3 regions of the Halomonas salsilacus genome follow, and region 1 is predicted to be linked to each of the others. Evidence: riboswitches for the same ligand, from Rfam matches in the RefSeq annotation. Region 1 holds a riboswitch; each other region holds the start of a gene.
The links. A riboswitch is a leader RNA that binds a small molecule or an ion and turns the genes downstream of it on or off. The one in region 1 is predicted to bind thiamine pyrophosphate.
Positions count from the first base shown of each region.

Region 1 (6,082 bases):
CCGACCGCGCCCAGTTCCTGCATGCCCGCCAGTTCTTCTCGCGCCTGCCCCAGCGTCACCGCATCCTGTGGAACGACGGGCCGCGGCTGCGTGCGCTGGATGCCGAGCTTGAGGGCCAGGACCTCTCCCCGCGGGAGCCCGGCAAGGGGCGCAACGTCTGGTTTTGCGCCGGCTTCGTGCAGGCCGCGGCCCGCGGGGCGGTGGTGGGGCTGCACGACTGCGACATCCTCACCTACGACCGGGGCATGCTGGCGCGGCTCTTCTATCCGGTGGCCCACCCCCACTTCAACTACGAGTTCTGCAAGGGCTACTACCCGCGCATCGCCGAGGGCAAGCTCAACGGCCGGGTGTCGCGGCTGATGGTCACGCCGCTCCTGCGGGCGCTCAAGCAGATGCACGGGCCGCTGCCCTACCTCGAGTACCTGGACAGCTACCGCTATCCCCTCTCCGGGGAGTTTGCCATGCGCGCCGAGGTGCTCGACGGCATCCGCATCCCCGCCGACTGGGGCCTGGAGATCGGCGTGCTCTCCGAGGTGCACCGCAACCACTCCACCAAGCGGCTCTGCCAGGTGGACCTGGCCGATGTCTACGACCATAAGCACCAGCCTGTCTCCGAGGAGGACGCGTCCGCCGGGCTCAACCGCATGAGCCTGGACATCGCCAAGGCGCTCTACCGCAAGCTGGCCACCCAGGGGGTGACTTTCAGCGGCGAGGGCTTTCGCACCCTCAAGGCCACCTACTACCGCCTGGCACTGGACCTGATTGAGGCCTACCACCACGACGCGGTGATGAACGGCCTCGCCCTGGACCGCCACGCCGAGGAGCGCGCCGTGGAGCTGTTCGCCGCTAACCTGCTGGAGGCGGGCAACGCCTTCCTCGACAACCCCGGCGAGCGCCCCTTCATTCCCAGCTGGAACCGCGTGCGCTCGGCCATCCCCGACCTGTTGACGCGCCTCCACGACGCCGTCGAGGCCGACAACGCCGGGGAGGTGTAGCGCGGTAGAGGGCTCAGGGCTGCTGCACCAGCCATAGCGTGCGGTAGGGCGCCAAGCTCTCCTCGCCCGCCCAGGGCGCGTCCTCCAGCAGGTCGAACCAGTTCCCCTCGTCGAGCGCCGCTACCCCCAGCGGCTGGCGCGCGTCGCTGACGTTATGGATCGCCAGCAGGCGCCGTCCGCAGGCCAGCGGGCCGCGCTCGAGCACCAGCAGCGTCGGCGGCGAAGTCAGCACCCGCTGGGGGGCGTCGGGGTGGAAGCAGGGCTCGGCGCGGCGGATGGCCAGGCGTCGCCTGAGCGCGAGGAACGCCTCCCGGGTGGGGGTGTGGCGGCTGTCGAGCAGTTCGTCGAGGTTACTCAGCTGCCAGCGGCGGCGGTTGATGGAGCGCAGCCGGCCGCTGCGCTCCACCCCCTCCAGGTCGTTGGGAGTCGCGGTCAGGCAGTGCAGGTAGAGGGCCGGGATGCCCTGCAGGGCCAGCATCAGGTGCTGGCTGCACAGGAAGCGCTCGATCTGCCAGGGGTCGGGGCCTCGGCGAGTGCCCTGCATGGCGTCGAACCAGGTGATGTTGATCTCGTAGGGGGTGTCCTCTCCGTCGGGGCGCCGGCGCATGCTGACGAAGCCGCCGAAGCGGTGCATCAGTTCCAGCAGTGCCTCGATCTCGTGGGCGGGCAGCCAGCCCTCCAGCGGGCGCACGCCGATGCCGTCGTGGCTGGCGGTGAAGTTGAGGTAGCTGCAGCCCGGCGGCAGCACCGGCAGGCTCCTGAGCCAGCTGGCCAGAAGGGTGGCGTCGCCGCCGGTCAGAGTGTGCAGCAACAGCGGCGGCAGCGAGAACTGATAGACCAGGTGCGCCTCGTCGGGGAGAGTGGGGAGACGATTCGGGTCCCCGTCTGAAAGACGTTCCAAGCCAAAGTAGCTGAGGTTCTCGTGGTGGGGCACATTGGTCTCGGTGAGCAGCAGGGTGCCCGGTGCCACGTGGTCGACCACGGCGCGCAGCAGGCGGACCACCTCATGGGTCTGGGGCAGGTGGATGCAGGGGGTGCCGACCTGTTTCCACAGGTAGGCGATGGCGTCCAAACGCACCACCCGGGCGCCCTGGGACAGGTAGAAGAGCAGGATGCCGATGAACTCCAGCAGCACATCCGGGTTGACGAAGTTCAGGTCGATCTGGTCCTCGGAGAAGGTCGCCCAGAGGTGGCGGGTGCCGCGGCGGGTGGGCACCGGCACCAGCAGCGGCGAGCTGCGCGGACGCACCACAGCGGTGAGGTCGGTCTCCGGGTCCATCTCGATGAAGTAGTCGCGCCCCGGCTGGCTGCCGGAGAGGTAGTCGACGAACCACAGCGACTCCCGGGAGACGTGGTTGAGCACCAGGTCCACCGCCAGGTCGCGCCCTTCGGCCAGCGCGCGGATGTGCGCCCAGTCGCCCAGAGTCGGGTCGACTTCCCGGTAGTGGATCACCGAAAAGCCATCGTCGCTGCTCCAGGGGAAGAAGGGCAGCACATGCACGCCGCTGAAGGTGTCGGGCAGGCGCCGGTCGAGAAACTCGCCCAGCACCTCCAGGGGGGCTCGCTCGCCGTCGAGGAGGCTATCGCCGTAGCCGATCAGCCACTGGTCGCGCTCGCTCCAGAGCGGCACGGGGGCGTCATGCCGGGGGGATGTCTCGGGTGCTTGATGCTCGAGCAGCGTCAGCAGCCGACGCAGCACCTCGTCGGCGCGTTCGCCGTAGAGGAAGGCCAGGTGGCCATGGGCGCGGCGGCGGAAAGCCGCCGCATCCAGTGGAGTGGTGACGGAGGGTGTGAAGGTCGGGCGGTCGGGCATGTCGGGTTCCCTGATCGGTCTGGCGTTGCCAGTACCATGCAGGGAGCGTGCCAGCCCTTCCTGCCTGGATCAGAACAGGCTCATGCGCTTCATCACGTTGTCGCGACGGATCAGCCAGTGGAAGAGGGCGCCGGCGATGTGCAGGGCCACCAGGCCCAGGATCGCCCAGCCCAACCAGCCATGCCATTCGAACAGCCGCTCCGACAGCGCCTCGTCCACCCCCACCACACCGGGCAGACGCCAGTGCAGGAACTGCACCGGAAAGTCGCCGCTGGCGGTGGCGGCCCAGCCCAGCAACGGCTGCACCAGCAGCGCCAGGTAGAGCAGGTGGTGCACCGCCGAGCTGAGCACCCGCTGAAAGGCGGGCAGCGGCGGTTCATGGTCGGGGACCACGAAGAGCAGTCGCGTCACCAGGCGCAGGGTCATCAGCGCCAGCATCGCCACGCCGAGGGACTTGTGGGCGGTGTAGAGAAAGTCGGTTCCCCTCTGGCCGAAGCGCTCCATGGCCCCTTCGAAGCCGAGAAATCCCAGGGTCAGGCCGCTGGCCAGTGAGAAGAGCAGCACGACGGCCACCAGCCAGTGCAGCACGCGGTGCGGGTAGGCGTAACGATCTGTCTCCGACCTGTGGCTCTCTATCATTGACATGGGGGCTCTCCTGAGAATCGATGCGGGTCATAACTTCAGCCTAGTCAATGCCACCCTCGCCTGCGCTTCATACCTCCTGATAGAGCTGGCTACCTTTGTCGCGGAACTTCTCCGCTTGCTCCTCCATGCCTTTGATCAGCGCTTACTGGTCGCCGTTCAGCCCGTGGTCATTCGCATAGTCACGGACCTCCTGGCTGATCTTCATGGCGCAGAACTTGGGCCCGCACATGGAGCAGAAGTGGGCGGTCTTGCTCATGGGGCTTTCCTTGTTGTGGCTTTTGTTGTGGTGAGTCGTGGGGCGTTAAAGGGCTCGGTCGAGCCCCATCTGCCAGAAGTCGATCTCCAGGCGCGTGGCGTCATGGAACACCCGGGTGAGTTCCTCGAAGCGTGCGGGGGTAACGTCGGCCAGGCGGGCGTCGAGCCAGGCCACCTCGGCGCGGCGGGCGGCCTGGAACTCTTCGCTTTCGTACATGGCGATCCAGGCGTCATAGGGGTTGGCGTTGCCGCGCCGGGTGGAGGGTCGGGCGTTGATCCAATCGGCGATCTCGCCGTAGCCCACCAGGCAAGGGGCCAGGGCCACGTGCAGGTCGAGCAGGTCGCCTCGGTTGCCGGTGTCGAGCACATAGCGGGTGTAGGCGAGCGTCGCACGGGCCTCGGGCAGGGCGGCGAGGTCGGCCTCGGCGATGCCCCATTCCTGGCAGTACCCCACGTGGAGGCCAAGCTCGAGATCGACGATCGCCTTGAGGCCCTCATGGGCCTGGCGCAGGTCACTCAGGGTGCGGCTTTTGTAGGCGGCCAGCGCATAGGCCCGGGCGAAATGGATCAGGAACAGGTAGTCCTGCTTCAGGTAGTGGCGAAAAGCGTCCTCGTCGAGGGTGCCGTCGCCCAGGCCGCGCACGAAATCGTGCTCGATATAGGCGCGCCAGTCATCCTGGCAGGCGGCGGTGAGGTCGCTGAAGCGGTAGCCCATCGGCTGTCTCCGGAGTCGAGTGGGGATCCGGAGCAGGGGCGTAGAGTAGAGACGAGGGGCCGGGAGGGGAAAATGGCGTGGTGTCCTGGCCCGCTTGATTCCTACGCCGGTACTAACCGGATCAGGTTCAACGGGACCAGCGCTCGACTCATCTCCATGTCTGGAGAGACCCCTGCGCCATCTCAGCCGGACTTCACCGGCACCCCGTCAAGCGTGAGGCAAGTCTAGCAGCCCCGGGCGGATCTGCCAGCCCCGAGGCTTACCGGTGGCGGTAGAGCCAGCGCACGTCCACCGCGAAGGAGGCGGCCAGTCCCGCCAGGGCGGTGACCGCCAGCCAGGTGGCGAGCAGATCGGACATGGCCGGCAGCAGGGCGAGCATCAGAGCGGCGACCTGCCAGACGCAGACCGCCTTGCGCCGGAAGCTCTCGGGGAGGTCGGCGGCGAGCCAGGGCCAGCGCCAGCGTGCCGCCACGAAGGCGTAGCGCATGGCGCCGATGGCCAGCACCCAGGGGCCGACCCGCTCGAGCAACAGCAGGGCCAGGCAGAGCACCAGGATGAAGAAGGCGTCGAGTTCCATGTCGAAGCGTGCCCCCAGGGCGCTGGCGCTAGCGGTGCGCCGGGCCACCCAGCCGTCCACGCCGTCCAGGCTCAGGGCGACCAGGGCTAGGGCGAAGAGCCACGTCCCCCGGGCGGCCATCAGCGCCGGGTCGGCCAGGGTGCCGGCCAGCAGGGCCACCAGCACGCCGCGTGCCAGGGTGACCCGGTTGGCCGCGCCGAGACCGTCCGGGCGCCGCGGGCAGCGCCTCAAGGCGCGCCACAGCAGAGCCGCCATGCCCAGGTAGGTGCCGATGGCGAGCGGTGCCACCCAGGGGGAGGCGCCGGTGCCCAGCCCGATTGTCAGTAGCCCCAGGGTGGCCAGCAGCGCCAGCAGGGCGACGCCGCCCAGGCCCAGCTCCATGCCCACGCGCACCTGACTTGCCGCGCTGGCGGCGTCATCGGCGATGTCCTGGTTCGAGGTGGTGAGGGGCATGGGGACACCCGGGTTGTTGTCGATAGCCATTCTCGGTGGAATTGTCGCTGGGCATGGTCGCTGGGCATTGCCGCTATGCTGAGGCTCAGGGCCCATGATGATTACCTTAGCAGCCGGCCGCGATGGAAACCTCCGGTGCCGCCAAAGTTGTGCGCAATGTGGTATATGTACCATTATTGTAAAGGTATTTCTTTCCCTTCTCGCTGGAGCCTTCATGTCTTTCGACACTGCCACCGCCTTCTGGACCCTGGCGCCGGGTCAAGGCGCCCTGCGCGAGGAGCCGCTGCCCGCTCCCGGCGAGGGGGAGGTGCAAGTCAGGGCGCTGTTTGGCGGCATCAGTCGCGGCACCGAGGCGCTGGTGTTCCAGGGGCGGGTGCCCGAGAGCGAGTGGCAGCGCATGCGCGCTCCCTTCCAGGCCGGTGATTTCCCCTGGCCGGTGAAGTACGGCTACGTCAGCGTGGGGGTGATCGAGGCCGGCTCCGCGCCACTGCTGGGCCGAGAGGTGTTCTGCCTCTATCCCCACCAAGATCGCTACGTGGTGCCCGCCGCCGCGGTCACGCCGCTGCCGGTGGGCCTGCCGGCCGCCCGGGCGGTGCTCGCCGCCAACATGGAGACCGCGATCAACGGCT
Region 1 is NZ_JBPKAQ010000012.1:40,619-46,700, forward strand. It holds gene ACR80S_RS15400 (glycosyltransferase family protein) at 1-995, shown strand, start outside; gene ACR80S_RS15405 (sugar phosphorylase) at 1,009-2,808, opposite strand; gene ACR80S_RS15410 (cytochrome b) at 2,878-3,453, opposite strand; partial or broken gene ACR80S_RS15415 (hypothetical protein) at 3,521-3,706, opposite strand; gene tenA (thiaminase II) at 3,755-4,423, opposite strand; TPP riboswitch at 4,505-4,640, opposite strand; gene ACR80S_RS15425 (CDP-alcohol phosphatidyltransferase family protein) at 4,683-5,453, opposite strand; gene ACR80S_RS15430 (zinc-dependent alcohol dehydrogenase) at 5,668-6,082, shown strand, end outside.

Region 2 (6,082 bases), on a different contig from region 1:
CGATATCTTGGTCTCCTTCATCAAGTGGTCGGGTCTGCGGCTGCTGATGCCTGCATTAGAGCGTCTTGCGAAACGCGACATACCGGTGCGCCTTATCTCCACCAGCTACATGGGCGCCAGCGACCCGACGGCATTGGAGTGGCTATCTCGGCAGCCCAATGTCACCGTGCGCGTCTCCTACGATACCGGCGGCACACGTCTCCACGCCAAGGCCTACCAGTTTCGCCGTGATAGCGGCTACTCGACCGCCTATATCGGCTCGGCCAACATGTCCCACTCGGCAATGACCCAGGGGCTGGAGTGGACGGTCAAGGTCACCGAGCAGGATATGCGGCATGTTTTGGAGAGGTTTGCCGCCGAGTTTTCCGCCTACTGGGAAAGCGACGAGTTCGAGCCCTACACCGAGGCAGATTTCACCCGCTTTCGACAAGCCATCGCGGCGCACAAGGAACGTGATCGACGTGGGGTGACCTTCTTTGCCGAGATCACGCCGCGGCCTTTCCAATTGCGCATCCTGGAGGCAATCGACGCCGCGCGACAGCGTGGCTCCTACCGCAATCTGGTAGTAGCGGCCACCGGCACCGGGAAAACCGTGATCTCGGCGCTGGACTACCGACGGGTCTGCGAGCACGAGGGACGCCAGGTGCCGCTGCTATTTGTGGCCCACCGTAAGGAGATCCTCGAACAGGCCCAAGGCTGTTACCGTACTGTGCTGCGCGATCAGAACTTCGGCGAGCTCTGGGTAGGCGGACAGACGCCGACAGAGCACCGCCATCTATTTGCGTCGGTGCAGACGCTCAATCGGCAGCGGCCTTGGGAAAGTCTTGGTCTTGAGCACTTTCACTATGTGGTAATCGATGAGGCACATCACGAGGCTGCTAGTAGCTATCGAGCGCTGCTTGAGGACCTAAAGCCGGTAGTGTTGTTGGGATTGACGGCGACGCCTGAAAGGATGGACGGCAGCAGCATCCTGCCAGACTTTGATGGCGACTTCGCCGCGGAGATTCGCCTGCCCGAGGCGTTGGAAGAGAAGCTACTGTGCCCCTTCCACTACTTTGGCGTTAGCGACAACATCGATCTCAGTGATGAAAGCCTATGGCGGAATGGGCGCTATGACGCCCGGCAACTCGAGAACCTGCTAACCGGCGACGACTTTCGTGCTCGCCAGCGCGTCGATACCGTTAGGCAGGCGTTGGAACGCTACCAGCCTGACCTCCAAGGCTTGCGTGCGGTGGGGTTCTGCGCCGGCGTGCGGCACGCCGAGTATATGGCTAAGTGCTTCAACGCACTCGGCGGCGAGTATCGGGCCGCCGTGCTGGTCGGCGACACCCCGGCGGAGCTCCGCGCTGAGCGGCTGCGGGAGTTTCGCGAGGGCAGGCTACCATTTCTTTTTACTGTGGATCTTCTTAGCGAAGGCGTCGATGTCCCCGACATCAACCTGGTGATGTTCCTGCGTCCCACGGAGAGCCTAACGGTGTTCTTGCAGCAGTTGGGACGGGGATTGCGACATGCGCCGGGCAAGGAGTGCCTCACCGTGCTGGATTTCGTGGGCCAGACCCACCGCCGCTATCGACTGGATACCAAGTTTACCGCGCTGCTCTCCTGTCAGCGGCAGCGCCTAGACCGTGAGGTAGAGGCCGATTTTCCGAGCCTGCCGCCGGGCTGCAGCATCCAACTGGAACGCATAGCGCGAGAAAGAGTGCTCGGCAAGATCCGTGCGGTGCTGAGTGATTTGAATCAATTTATTCCTGAGACCCTGCGCACCTGGTCGGAGGAGGTGGGCCAGCCGCTCACTTTCGGACGGTTCCTTGAGGAGACGAGGCTGACGCCGGTTCAGGTGCTCGCTCGCCGCAGCTGGACGGAGTGGAAGGCGATGGCCGAGTATCAAATGCCGCCTGCGGACCCGGACCTTGAGCAGGCCCGAAAGGCGCTGCCGCGAATCGCCCTGCGTAGTGATCCTGAACTTCTCAAAGCTATTGAAACCCTTGGCGCTCCGGATGGCAGCGTTGAGGAGGCTCTCGGGCGCTATGACGTCGCGCAGCAGACGGCGCTGCACTATCTGCTGTGGGCCCGAAAGGGTGGCTTGGCGGGCGTCGAGAGTCTCGAGCAGTCTTTGCAGAAGTGGCGCAGCAATTCCAGCGTGGCGGCGGATGCCGCCGAGATCGCCGCCTGGCGGCGAGCGCACCAGCGGACTCCACTACGCAGGTTAGATGATCTGCCTTTTGAATGTGATCTGCTGCTGCATGGAGCCTACGGCACCCCCGAGATCAAGGCGGCACTGAGTCTAGCCAGCCTCGAGAAACCAGGGGCCACGGGCGTGGGTGTCATCCATGCCAAGGAGATCCGCGCTTACATCCATCTGGTCACATTCCATAAAGAGGACGGTGACTTCTCGCCCACCACGCGTTATCGCGACTATCCTATCAGCCGAACGCTGTTGCACTGGGAGAGCCAGTCTAATACTACGCAGGCGAGCTCGACGGGGCAGAACTACCTCCATTTCGAGGGCCGTGGCTACACCATTCTCTTCTTCGCTCGTCTGACTAAACGTATCGAGGGCGAGACGGCGCCATTTATCTTCCTGGGCCCGGCCAAGGCGCTAAACCGTTATGAAGGAGATCGCCCTATCGCCATGACGTGGGAGTTGGCGTATCCGATGCCAGCCGAACTCTTCGAGGAGGCGCGTCCGGCATGAATCAGCCGATGGGGAGATGGCCGAGGGAGGCCGAAGCGGTGTCCCGAGCGGCGACTTCGTGATGAGATGGGCCTTGCTCAACAAGGGCTGCAAGCCGCCGGGCCTAGCCCTTGTGAGCACTTGCCGTCGCTGGCAGTCGGTCAGTACTCCCAGAAAATCCGCTGAAGTTCCTTGCTGTCATCGGTCTTTGTCAGGGCTACCATGGCCAGGATGCGGGCTTGTTGCGGGCGATGGTCGTGGGCCACTACCCAGTCGTAGTCGTCATCGGGCTGCTCGGCGTTGCGTAGCACGAACCCGGCGGGCACCCGGGAAGAACGGATGATATTCACCCCCTTGTCACGCAGTGCCTTCAAGGCATCGACCGCCGGTGCCGCTACCGAGCCATTGCCCGTACCGGCATGGATCAGTGCCGCGATGTTGGTCTCGCCGTAGGCCTCGATGCCCGTGGTATTCATGTTGCCGTAGCCGTAGACGATATCGACGGCTGGCAGGGTGTCGATATCATCGATGTTGAATTCGGATGAAGTGGTGTGACGCTTGACCGGGTCGCGGAACCAGTAATTGCGCCCTTCGACCACCATGCCGAGCGGGCCCCACTGGCTCTGGAAGGAGTTGGTCTTGATGTTGATGCTCTTGCTGACGTCACGCCCGCTCAAGATGTCGTCGTTCATGGTCACCAGGACCCCCTTGCCCATGGCATCCTCGCTGGCAGCGACGCTCACGGCACCGTAGAGGTTCAGGCCGCCGTCGGCGGACAGGGCAGTGCCAGGGCGCATGGAGCCCACCAGCACGATTGGCTTGTCGGTTTGCACCACCAAATTTAGGAAGAAGGCGGTCTCCTCCAGGGTATCGGTGCCGTGGGTGATGACGATTCCGTCGACATCGGCCTGCTTGGTCAACTCCGATACGCGCTGGCCCAGGGCAAGCAGATTTTCATTGTTGAAGCTTTCGGAGGCGATCTGAAAGACCTGCTCCCCGCTGACCCGAGCAAGGTTTTCCAATTCGGGTAAGCCCGCCAGTAGCTTATCGACCGGTACCGTGGCGGCGGCGTAGGTCGCGCTATCGGCGACGGAGGCCCCTGCCCCGGCTATGGTGCCACCGGTGGCGAGCACCACTACGTGCCGTTCCTCCGACTGCGCCAAGACAGCCGCCGATACCGCCATCAGCACAACCCCTGCAATCCAGCTTCTCGCTAACTGTTGTATTTTCACGATACCCCCACCCTGTTGGCTGGTTAAGTTGGCTTGAGACGCAATCAATTAACGCTGCAGGCTTGACTGCTTCCAGATAAACACCATAGCCAGTTCATCGGGATGTCGCCGTGATTTTTCCCCAACTGTCGATTCCTGATGGGTGCGTGATTGATAGGTGGCGTTATGGGGGGATAGCGGGGTTAGGAGGTGGTCGTTCGAACCAAGCGCGTGCGCTATCATGACTCTCGTTCCTTCCGCTATCGGCCAGGCCGGCCGGGACGCGAGGAAGGACACCCACCATTCATTCACTTGTCGCCAGGGGAGTCCCACCGCATCTGCGAGGGCTGAGAGGGCCATGCGCCGACCCTGGAACCTGATCCGGTTCACACCGGCGGAGGAAGTGCGACATGCCCTACCTGACGTCTGCCGTGCTCGGCGCGGCGCTCTTGTGCTTTGCCTTCCTGGGCCTGAGGGCCCGCCGGGCCGATGGCCTTCTCGATGACTACGTCACCGCGCGCAACTCCCAGGGCGCCCAGTCCATCGGCCTGTCATTCCTGGCGTCCAGCATGGGCGCCTGGATCCTCTTCGCGCCGCCGGAGATCGGTGCCTTCGTGGGGCCGGTGGCGCTGGCCGGCTACGCCATCGGCTCGTCGCTGCCGTTCCTGATCATTGGGCTCTATGGCCCCTCTATCCGCCGCTACCTGCCGGAGGGGCGCAGCATCGGCGAATTCGCCGAGGCCTGCTATGGCGCCGGCGTGCGGCGCTGGGTCTCCTTCGTTTCCGTGGCCTACATGGCCATCTTCCTGGCGGCCGAGCTGACCGCCATCGGCGCCATCGCCGCGCTGCTCTCTGACGTGCCGCCCTCGCTGGTGATCCTCGGCGTGGCGGTGGTCACCCTGGTCTACACCACCCTGGGCGGGCTGCGGGCGAGCCTGGCCACGGACCGCTGGCAGGCCTGGCTGCTGCTGACCCTGCTGGTGCTGGTCGGCGGCGTGGCCTGGTGGTGGCTGCCGCCCATGCCGGCCGGGGCGGTGATGCCGTCCATCCCCATCGGCAGCGCGCTCTCCGTGTCGCTGACCCTGGTGATCGCGGTCACCGCGGCCAATCTCTTTCACCAGGGCTACTGGCAGCGCATCTGGGCGGCCGCGGATGACCGTGCTCTGGGCCGCGGGGCGTTGTTGGGCGGGGCCAGCAGTCTGCTGGTGGTGATGGCCATCGGCGGGTTGGGCATGCTGGCGGCCATGCAGGCGCTGCCGCTGGGCCAGCCGCCGATCCCCTTCTTCGCGCTGCTCTCCGCCGCACCGGCGTGGCTGGGCCTGCCGGCCCTGGTGCTGGCGGTGACCCTGGTGGCCTCCAGCGTGGACACCCTGCAGAACGCCATCGCCTCCATGGCGGTGGCCAGCGCCGGGCGGCGCGGGCTCTCGGTGCGGGGCGCGCGGTGGGTCACGGTGGCGCTGATGGCGCCGGTGGTGTGGGTGGCCCTGCAGGGCTTCTCGGTGTTGCGCCTGTTCCTGATCGCTGACCTGCTGTGCGCCGCCATCGTGGTGCCGGTGCTGCTCGGCCTGTGGCAGCGCATGTCGCCGTTGGCAGCCGTGGCCGGGGGCGTGGCGGGCCTGCTCGGCGCGGTGCTGCCGGGCTGGATCACCCAGGGCAGCCTGGCTGCCGGCGTGCTGGCGGCGAGCTTTCCGGACAGCATTCCGACGCTTCCGCCCTTCCTGGGGGCGCTGGTCGCCTCCACCCTGGCCAGCCTGCTGATCGCCTGGCTGCGCCCGGGGGCGAGATTTCACCTGGCAAGCAGGGGAGATGCCCGATGACCACACGCTCCGACTGGAACGCCTGGGCCGCCGGTCGCGAATCGGCGCGCATCACCGACTGGCTGCGCGAGATCAGCGAGCCTGACTGGTCGGCCACCGTCAACCATCCGCTGTTCGACGCCCTGGCCGAGGGGCGGCTATCAGGGGAGGGCTTCGCCGCCTATATGGTGCAAGACTACGGCTTCGTCGACCCCTTTACCGCGCTGATCGGCCACGCCATCGGCCAGGCGCCGACCATGGATGACCGGGTGGTGCTGGGTCAGTTCATGGGCATGCTGACCAGCGACGAGAATAGCACCTTCCAGCGCACCTTCGAGGCCTTCGATGTGCCGGCGGCCCAGCGCGAGGCGCCGGACTACCTGCCGCAGACCCTGGCCTTC
Region 2 is NZ_JBPKAQ010000001.1:291,919-298,000, forward strand. It holds gene ACR80S_RS01335 (DEAD/DEAH box helicase) at 1-2,695, shown strand, start outside; gene ACR80S_RS01340 (asparaginase) at 2,836-3,906, opposite strand; TPP riboswitch at 4,196-4,306, shown strand; gene ACR80S_RS01345 (sodium:solute symporter family transporter) at 4,296-5,702, shown strand; gene ACR80S_RS01350 (TenA family protein) at 5,699-6,082, shown strand, end outside.
Region 2: another riboswitch for thiamine pyrophosphate. It lies ahead of ACR80S_RS01345 (sodium:solute symporter family transporter); the one in region 1 lies ahead of tenA (thiaminase II).

Region 3 (6,082 bases), on a different contig from region 1:
TGAAATCACACTCAAAATGCTCATTTACAGCTCGTAAACTCCGCTTTTTCGTCTGATTTCGCCTTGCCTGACCTTCGCTCGTAACGTTTATAAACCTCCTCTTTTGTCCTCATCTTTCGGTGAAGATGAGGCGCGCCGCGGCCTCCGGGTCGGAGCGGCCGCAGATCGCCGAGATCACCGCCAGCCCACCGGCGCCGGCCTGGCGCACCGCCATCGCGTGCTCGGCCTTGAGCCCGCCGATGGCCACCGCCGGCAGGGGGCTGGCCGCCACCAGTGCGGCCAGCCCCGCGAAGCCCAGCGGCTCGGCGTGGTCGTGCTTGCTTGGGGTGGCGAACACCGGCCCCAGCCCCAGGTAGTCGAGGCGCTCGGCATCCACCCGGGCGAGCTGCGCTGGGGTCTGCACCGAGAGGCCGAGCAGGGCGCGCTCGCCCAGCGCCGCGCGGGCGGCGGCTACCTCGCCGTCGTCCTGGCCGATATGCAGGCCGTCGGCGCCGCTCTCCAGCGCCACCGCCAGGCGGTCGTTGATGATCAGCGGCACGCCGCTGCCGGCCAGCGCCGCCTTGAGCCGCCGGGCCTGGTCGATCATCTCGTCATCAGAGGCGTGCTTGTCGCGCAGTTGCACAACCGTCACCCCGCCGCGCACCGCGGCCACCACGGTCTCGATCAGGCCATGTCCGGCGCACAGGCCGGGGTCGGTGACGAGATACAGGGAGAGATCAAGTCGCATCGGTCATCTCCAGTCGCAGGCGACCCCTCAGGGTGTCGCCGTCCAGGGCATGCAGGGCGTCGAGGAAGGCCACGGCGAAGCTCCCCGGGCCCCTGGCCGCCTCGCCGGCCAGCTCCCCGGCCGCGGCGTAGCAGGCCAGGGCCGCCACGGTGGCCTCGAAGGGGTCCTCGGCGCCGACCAGGAAGGCGGCTACCACCCCGGTCAGCGAGCAGCCCAGGGTGGTGACCCTCGGCATCAGCGGGTGGCCACCGTGCACGTACGTCAGGTGCCGGCCGTCGGTGACGAGATCTACCTCGCCAGTCACCGCCACCACGCAACCGAGTCGGCGGGCCAGGCCGATGGCGGCCTGCTCGGCGGCCTCGGCCGGGTCGCTGCTGTCGACGCCGCGCCCGCCGGCCCCGCGGGCCCCGCGGGCCTCCAGGGCGATGATCTCCGAGGCGTTGCCGCGAATCACCGTGGGCAGGCGCTCCAGCAGGCGCGCCCCGGTCTCACGCCGGTAGGCGGTGGCACCTACCGCCACCGGGTCCAGCACCCAGGGCTTGCCGGTCAGGCGGGCTGCCTCCGCGGCCTCGATCATGGCGTCGACCCAATGGGGCGAGAGGGTGCCGATATTGACCGTCAGGGCGTCGGCGATGGCGGTGAATTCGGCGGCTTCCTCCCGGGCATGCACCATGGCCGGCGATGCGCCGATGGCCAGTAGCACGTTGGCCATGGTGTTCATGGCCACCAGGTTGGTGATGTTGTGGACCAGCGGGGCACGCGCGCGCACCCGGGCCAGGTGGGCGGCGGGGTCGAGCGAGGGGAATTTCGTATGGGACATGCGGCCTCCCGGGCGCGGGAGGTGCAGGCAGGCGGAGCCTCGGCTGCACGACTCCCTACGCCGGCATTATCCGGGTCAGGTGCCAAGGGTGCCTCTCAGCCGCGGCAGCTCTCCACCGCGGCGCCCCTGTCGTCATGGCACCACTATCCCCGCCGGCCGGACGGCTGTAAAGGCCGCAGATGAATGGCGCATGAACGCGCCTGTCAGCCTGTGGACAGGCGCCGCGTCGTACAAGGATCACGTTACCCACAGAGGAGTGATCACGATGAACTGGCTCGATTCCGAACAACGCTACGGCGTCGTCTCCCGCCTGGTCCACTGGGCCATGGTGCCGTTGTTGCTGCTGATGCTGGTCAGCGACTGGTGGATGGATGCCCTGAGCAAGAGCAGCGCCATGGGTCTGCACAAGAGCATTGGCCTGCTGTTGCTGGGGCTGCTGGCCTTCCGCCTGGTCTGGCGCTGGATCAACCGCGGACGCCTGGCACCCCCCGCCCACTGGCAGTGGGCGGCCTTGCTGGGCCACCTGGCCCTCTATGGCCTGCTGGGGCTGATCCTTGTCTCCGGCCTGCTGGCCGCCGTTGGCAGCGGACACGGGGTGGCCTTCTTCGGCCTTCCGTTGGTCCCCGCCGGGGCGGAGATCGAGTGGCTGGAGGAAGCCTTCGAGGAGGTGCATGAGGTGGCCGCCAACCTGCTGTGGCTGGTGATCGGTGGACACGTGGTGGCGGTGCTGGGCCACCAGTGGCTGTTCGCCGACCGCACCCTGCAGCGCATGACCTGAGCGGTACGCGGTTCGGGGCTGCGGCCTCGAACCGCGTTGCATCGCAGCATTTACAAACGGCAAACGGCAAACGGCAAACGGCAAACGGCAAGAGGCAAGAGGCCCGGAGCGGTAGTGGCGCCCCGGGCTTCTTCTCTTGCTGTTAGTGTTGCTGCCTGGTCTTTCGGTGGCTGGTCTTTCGGTGGCTCAGTCGCGCTCGACCTTCACCAGCTCCCGCTCGCCACGTCGGGTGGTCACCTCGAGTTCGCGGCCGCTGTCATCGCGCCCCTCGATCTCGATCAGGTCATCGCGATCGATCTCGATCTCCTCGAACTCGGCCATGCCCTCGGCCACCGCGACCTCCATGGCCAGGCGGATGTCCGCCTCGCTCATGCCCCAGGGGCCGTCGTCTCTCCGCTTGCGTTCCTCCTCTAACAGCTCACCGCTCTCCAGCGAGAGCCGCACCTCGGCCTTCCACTCGTCGTCCAGCCAGCCCTCGATCTCCACCTGGCCGCGCTCCTTGCCCTCGATCTCCAGGTAGTGGGTGAAGCCGTAGGCGGCGCCTCGCTCCAGCACGGCGTCGAGGCTGCCCACGGGGAGGGTGTCCTCGGCCTGGGCGGCGGTGGCGCCCAACGCCAGGGTGGCGAGGGAACCGGCAATCAGCATCTTGATGGTCATGGGAACAACTCCTTCGGTTGGGTACCTCGGTCGGGTACGCCACCTTTGTATCACCCGCGACCTTGCCGGGGGCTGACAGCCTCGTTCATGCTGCATTCATCTTCCGGCTGGCAAGCTCTGTCCATGACTCGATGCCTGCTGTTTCCTCGCCTCTTGCCTCAGGGCCGCGCCGCAGTTCTCGCCCTGGCGCTGCTGATCGCCCTGGCCTGCCTGCCCCTTGCGGCGGCGGGCGACGACGACTGGTACGACCTCCATGAGCGGGTGAGCCGCGGCCAGCTGGTCCCGATGTCCGAGATCCTCGACTGGCTGGAGGCCCACTACCGGGGGCAGGTGCTCGAGGTGGAGCTGGAGCGTGAGAAGGGTCGGCTGGTCTACGAGGTCGAGATGCTCGGCCCCCGCGGTCAGCGGGTGGAGTTCGAGTTCGATGCCGCCAGCGGCGAACTGACCGGCATCGAGGGGGTCGGCATCGACGACATGAGGCGCCGCCCATGAAGGTGCTGCTGGTAGAGGACGATGCCGCCCTGGCCGAGGCGCTGGCCGAGGCGCTGGCCGGGGGCGGGGTGCTGGTCGAGCGAGCGTCCAGCGGCGGCGAGGCTGACTTCCTGGTGCGCACCGAGGTCTATGACGCCTTGATCCTCGACCTGGGCCTGCCCGATGGCGACGGCACCCGCTGGCTCGGCCAGTGGCGCGAGGACGGCATCGCGCTGCCGGTGCTGGTGCTCACCGCCCGCAGCCGCTGGGCCGACAAGGCGGCGGGGTTCTCGGCGGGCGCTGACGACTACGTCACCAAGCCCTTCGAGACCGCCGAGGTGTTGTTTCGACTGCGCGCCCTGGTGCGGCGCAGCCACGGCCATGCCCATCCGGTGCTGCGCATCGGCGAGCTGGCCTTCGATACCCACACCGGCAGCGTGACCCGCGCCGGATGCCCGGTGAGCCTCACCGCCCAGGAGGCGCGGCTGCTTGCCTACCTGGCCCACGCCGCGCCGCGGGTGGTCAGCCGCAGCGAGCTGGCCGAGCACGTCTACGACCGCGATCACGAGCCCGACTCCAACGTCATCGATGTCCAGGTCAGTCGGCTGCGCCGCAAGCTGGGGGCGGCGCACATCGAGACCCTGCGCGGGCAGGGCTACCGGCTGACGGGCGGCGACAGCACCCCATGAGCCGCCTACCCTCGCTGGCGCGGGCCTCCCTGGCCACCCGCCTGCTGCTGGCCGCCCTGCTGGTGATCCTGGTCTCGCTGCCCCTGGCGGGCCTCGGCCTCGGCCACCACTTTCGCGCCTCCACCACCGCCGCCTTCGACGAGCGCCTCGAGGCCCTGCTCAATGTGGTCATCGTCGAGGTGCGCTACGACGCGCTGGAACAGCGGCTCCGACACGAGCGCTCGCTGGGCGACCCGCGCTTCGAGCAGGTCTTCTCCGGTTGGTACTGGCAGGTCAGCGACGGCGCCGAGCGGTTGCTGGCGTCGCGCTCCCTGTGGGACCAGCGGCTGCCGGTGGTGCCGGCCTCAGGCCCCGAGGTGCGTGATGTCATGGGGCCTCGCGGGGTGCCCCTGCGCCTGATCGAGCGCGATATTCGCCTGGCCCCCCTCGAGAGACCGCTGCACGTCAGCGTGGCGCTCAGCCGGGAGGGGCTGGACGCCGAGCTGGCCGGCTTCACCCGCCTGCTGGTGCTCTCCCTGCTGGGGCTGGCCCTGCTGCTGCTGGTCGCGCTGGCGGCCCAGGTGCGCTGGGCCCTGGCGCCGCTGCGCCGGCTGCAGGGTGACCTGCGCGACGTCGAGAACGGCGAGGCCGAGCGGCTGGACACCCGGCTGCCCGGTGAGCTGTCCCGGCTGGCCGGCGCCATCAACGGCGTGCTGGAGCGGGATCGGCGGCTGATGGAGCGGGCCCGCCACGCCGCGGGCAACGTGGCTCATGCGCTGAAGACGCCGGTGAGCGTGCTGACCACCCAGGCCGATAGCTTCGAGGAACCGCTGCGCCAGCGCATGAGGGCCGAGCTCAGACGCATCGACGAGGCCGTGCGCCACCACTTGGCGAGGGCCTCCGCCGCGGGCGATGCCGGGCTGCATCGGCCGAGCCGCTGCCTGGAGGTGCTGGCGCCGGTGCTCGAGGGGCTGGGTCGTCTGGCCGAGCGGCGAGGCATCCGCCTCAGCCATTCGCTGCCACCCGAGCTGATGCTGCGCATGGACCCCCAGGATCTCCAGGAGCTGGTCGGCAACCTGCTGGAGAACGCCCTGCGCTGGGTGGCGACCACGGTCATCCTGAGCGGCGGCGAGGAGGGGGGCGCGTGCTGGATCGAGGTGAGCGACGATGGCCCCGGCATGAGCGAGGCGCAGCGCCATCAGGCCATGGCGCGTGGGGCGCGGCTCGACGAGCAGGAGCCCGGCAGCGGCCTGGGCCTGGCCATCGTAGCCGATCTGGCCGCCCTGTATGGAGGCCGTCTCGCGCTTGGGCGCTCACCGCTGGGCGGGTTGGCGTCTCGGGTCTGGCTGCCGGCAGGGCCGCTATCGAAGGCTCAGGGCGCCACCTGAGCCGCGCCCAGGAAGCGCTTCTGCCAGTAGGCGATTTCCACCAGCGCCGTTTCCACTCGACGACCGCAGCCCGGGGCGTGGATCATCTGGCCATCGCCGCGGTGGCTCGCCAGGCGATTGGGCGGGGCAGGAGAGGCATGCGGTGAACTCCGCTGAGTCGGACATGCCTCTACATTAGCCCCTGCCACTCGGCTCGGGAAGCCTCAGCGAAAGGCGATGCGGGTGCCATTGGCGAGCATCTCGTCCGGCGTCAGCGCATGGCCCGGCACGCCGATCATCTCGTCGCCGCACTGGTCCGACCAGGTCAGCACGCCGTGGGTCAGGCCGATCCCGCCGAGCTGGTCGCGGATCTCGCCGGTGCCAAGGAAGGTCAGGGTATGCCCCGCGGCATTTGAGAGCTCCGAGACGCCGGTGCCATGGTGGAGGCGCACCGTGTAGATGCCATCCATGGACTCCACCTCGACGATGGGCGAGAAGCCCTGGGAGAGGGCGCGGGCCAGCTCCTTGAGGGTGATATGGTCACTCAGCTGGTAGGCATGGGCAGACATGGGGAATCTCCGGGCTCTGGGTGTT
Region 3 is NZ_JBPKAQ010000011.1:97,243-103,324, reverse strand. It holds gene thiE (thiamine phosphate synthase) at 110-727, opposite strand; gene thiM (hydroxyethylthiazole kinase) at 717-1,547, opposite strand; TPP riboswitch at 1,583-1,685, opposite strand; gene ACR80S_RS15125 (cytochrome b) at 1,813-2,325, shown strand; gene ACR80S_RS15120 (PepSY domain-containing protein) at 2,512-2,982, opposite strand; gene ACR80S_RS15115 (PepSY domain-containing protein) at 3,106-3,474, shown strand; gene ACR80S_RS15110 (response regulator transcription factor) at 3,471-4,142, shown strand; gene ACR80S_RS15105 (ATP-binding protein) at 4,139-5,509, shown strand; gene ACR80S_RS15100 (hypothetical protein) at 5,713-6,057, opposite strand.
Region 3: another riboswitch for thiamine pyrophosphate. It lies ahead of thiM (hydroxyethylthiazole kinase); the one in region 1 lies ahead of tenA (thiaminase II).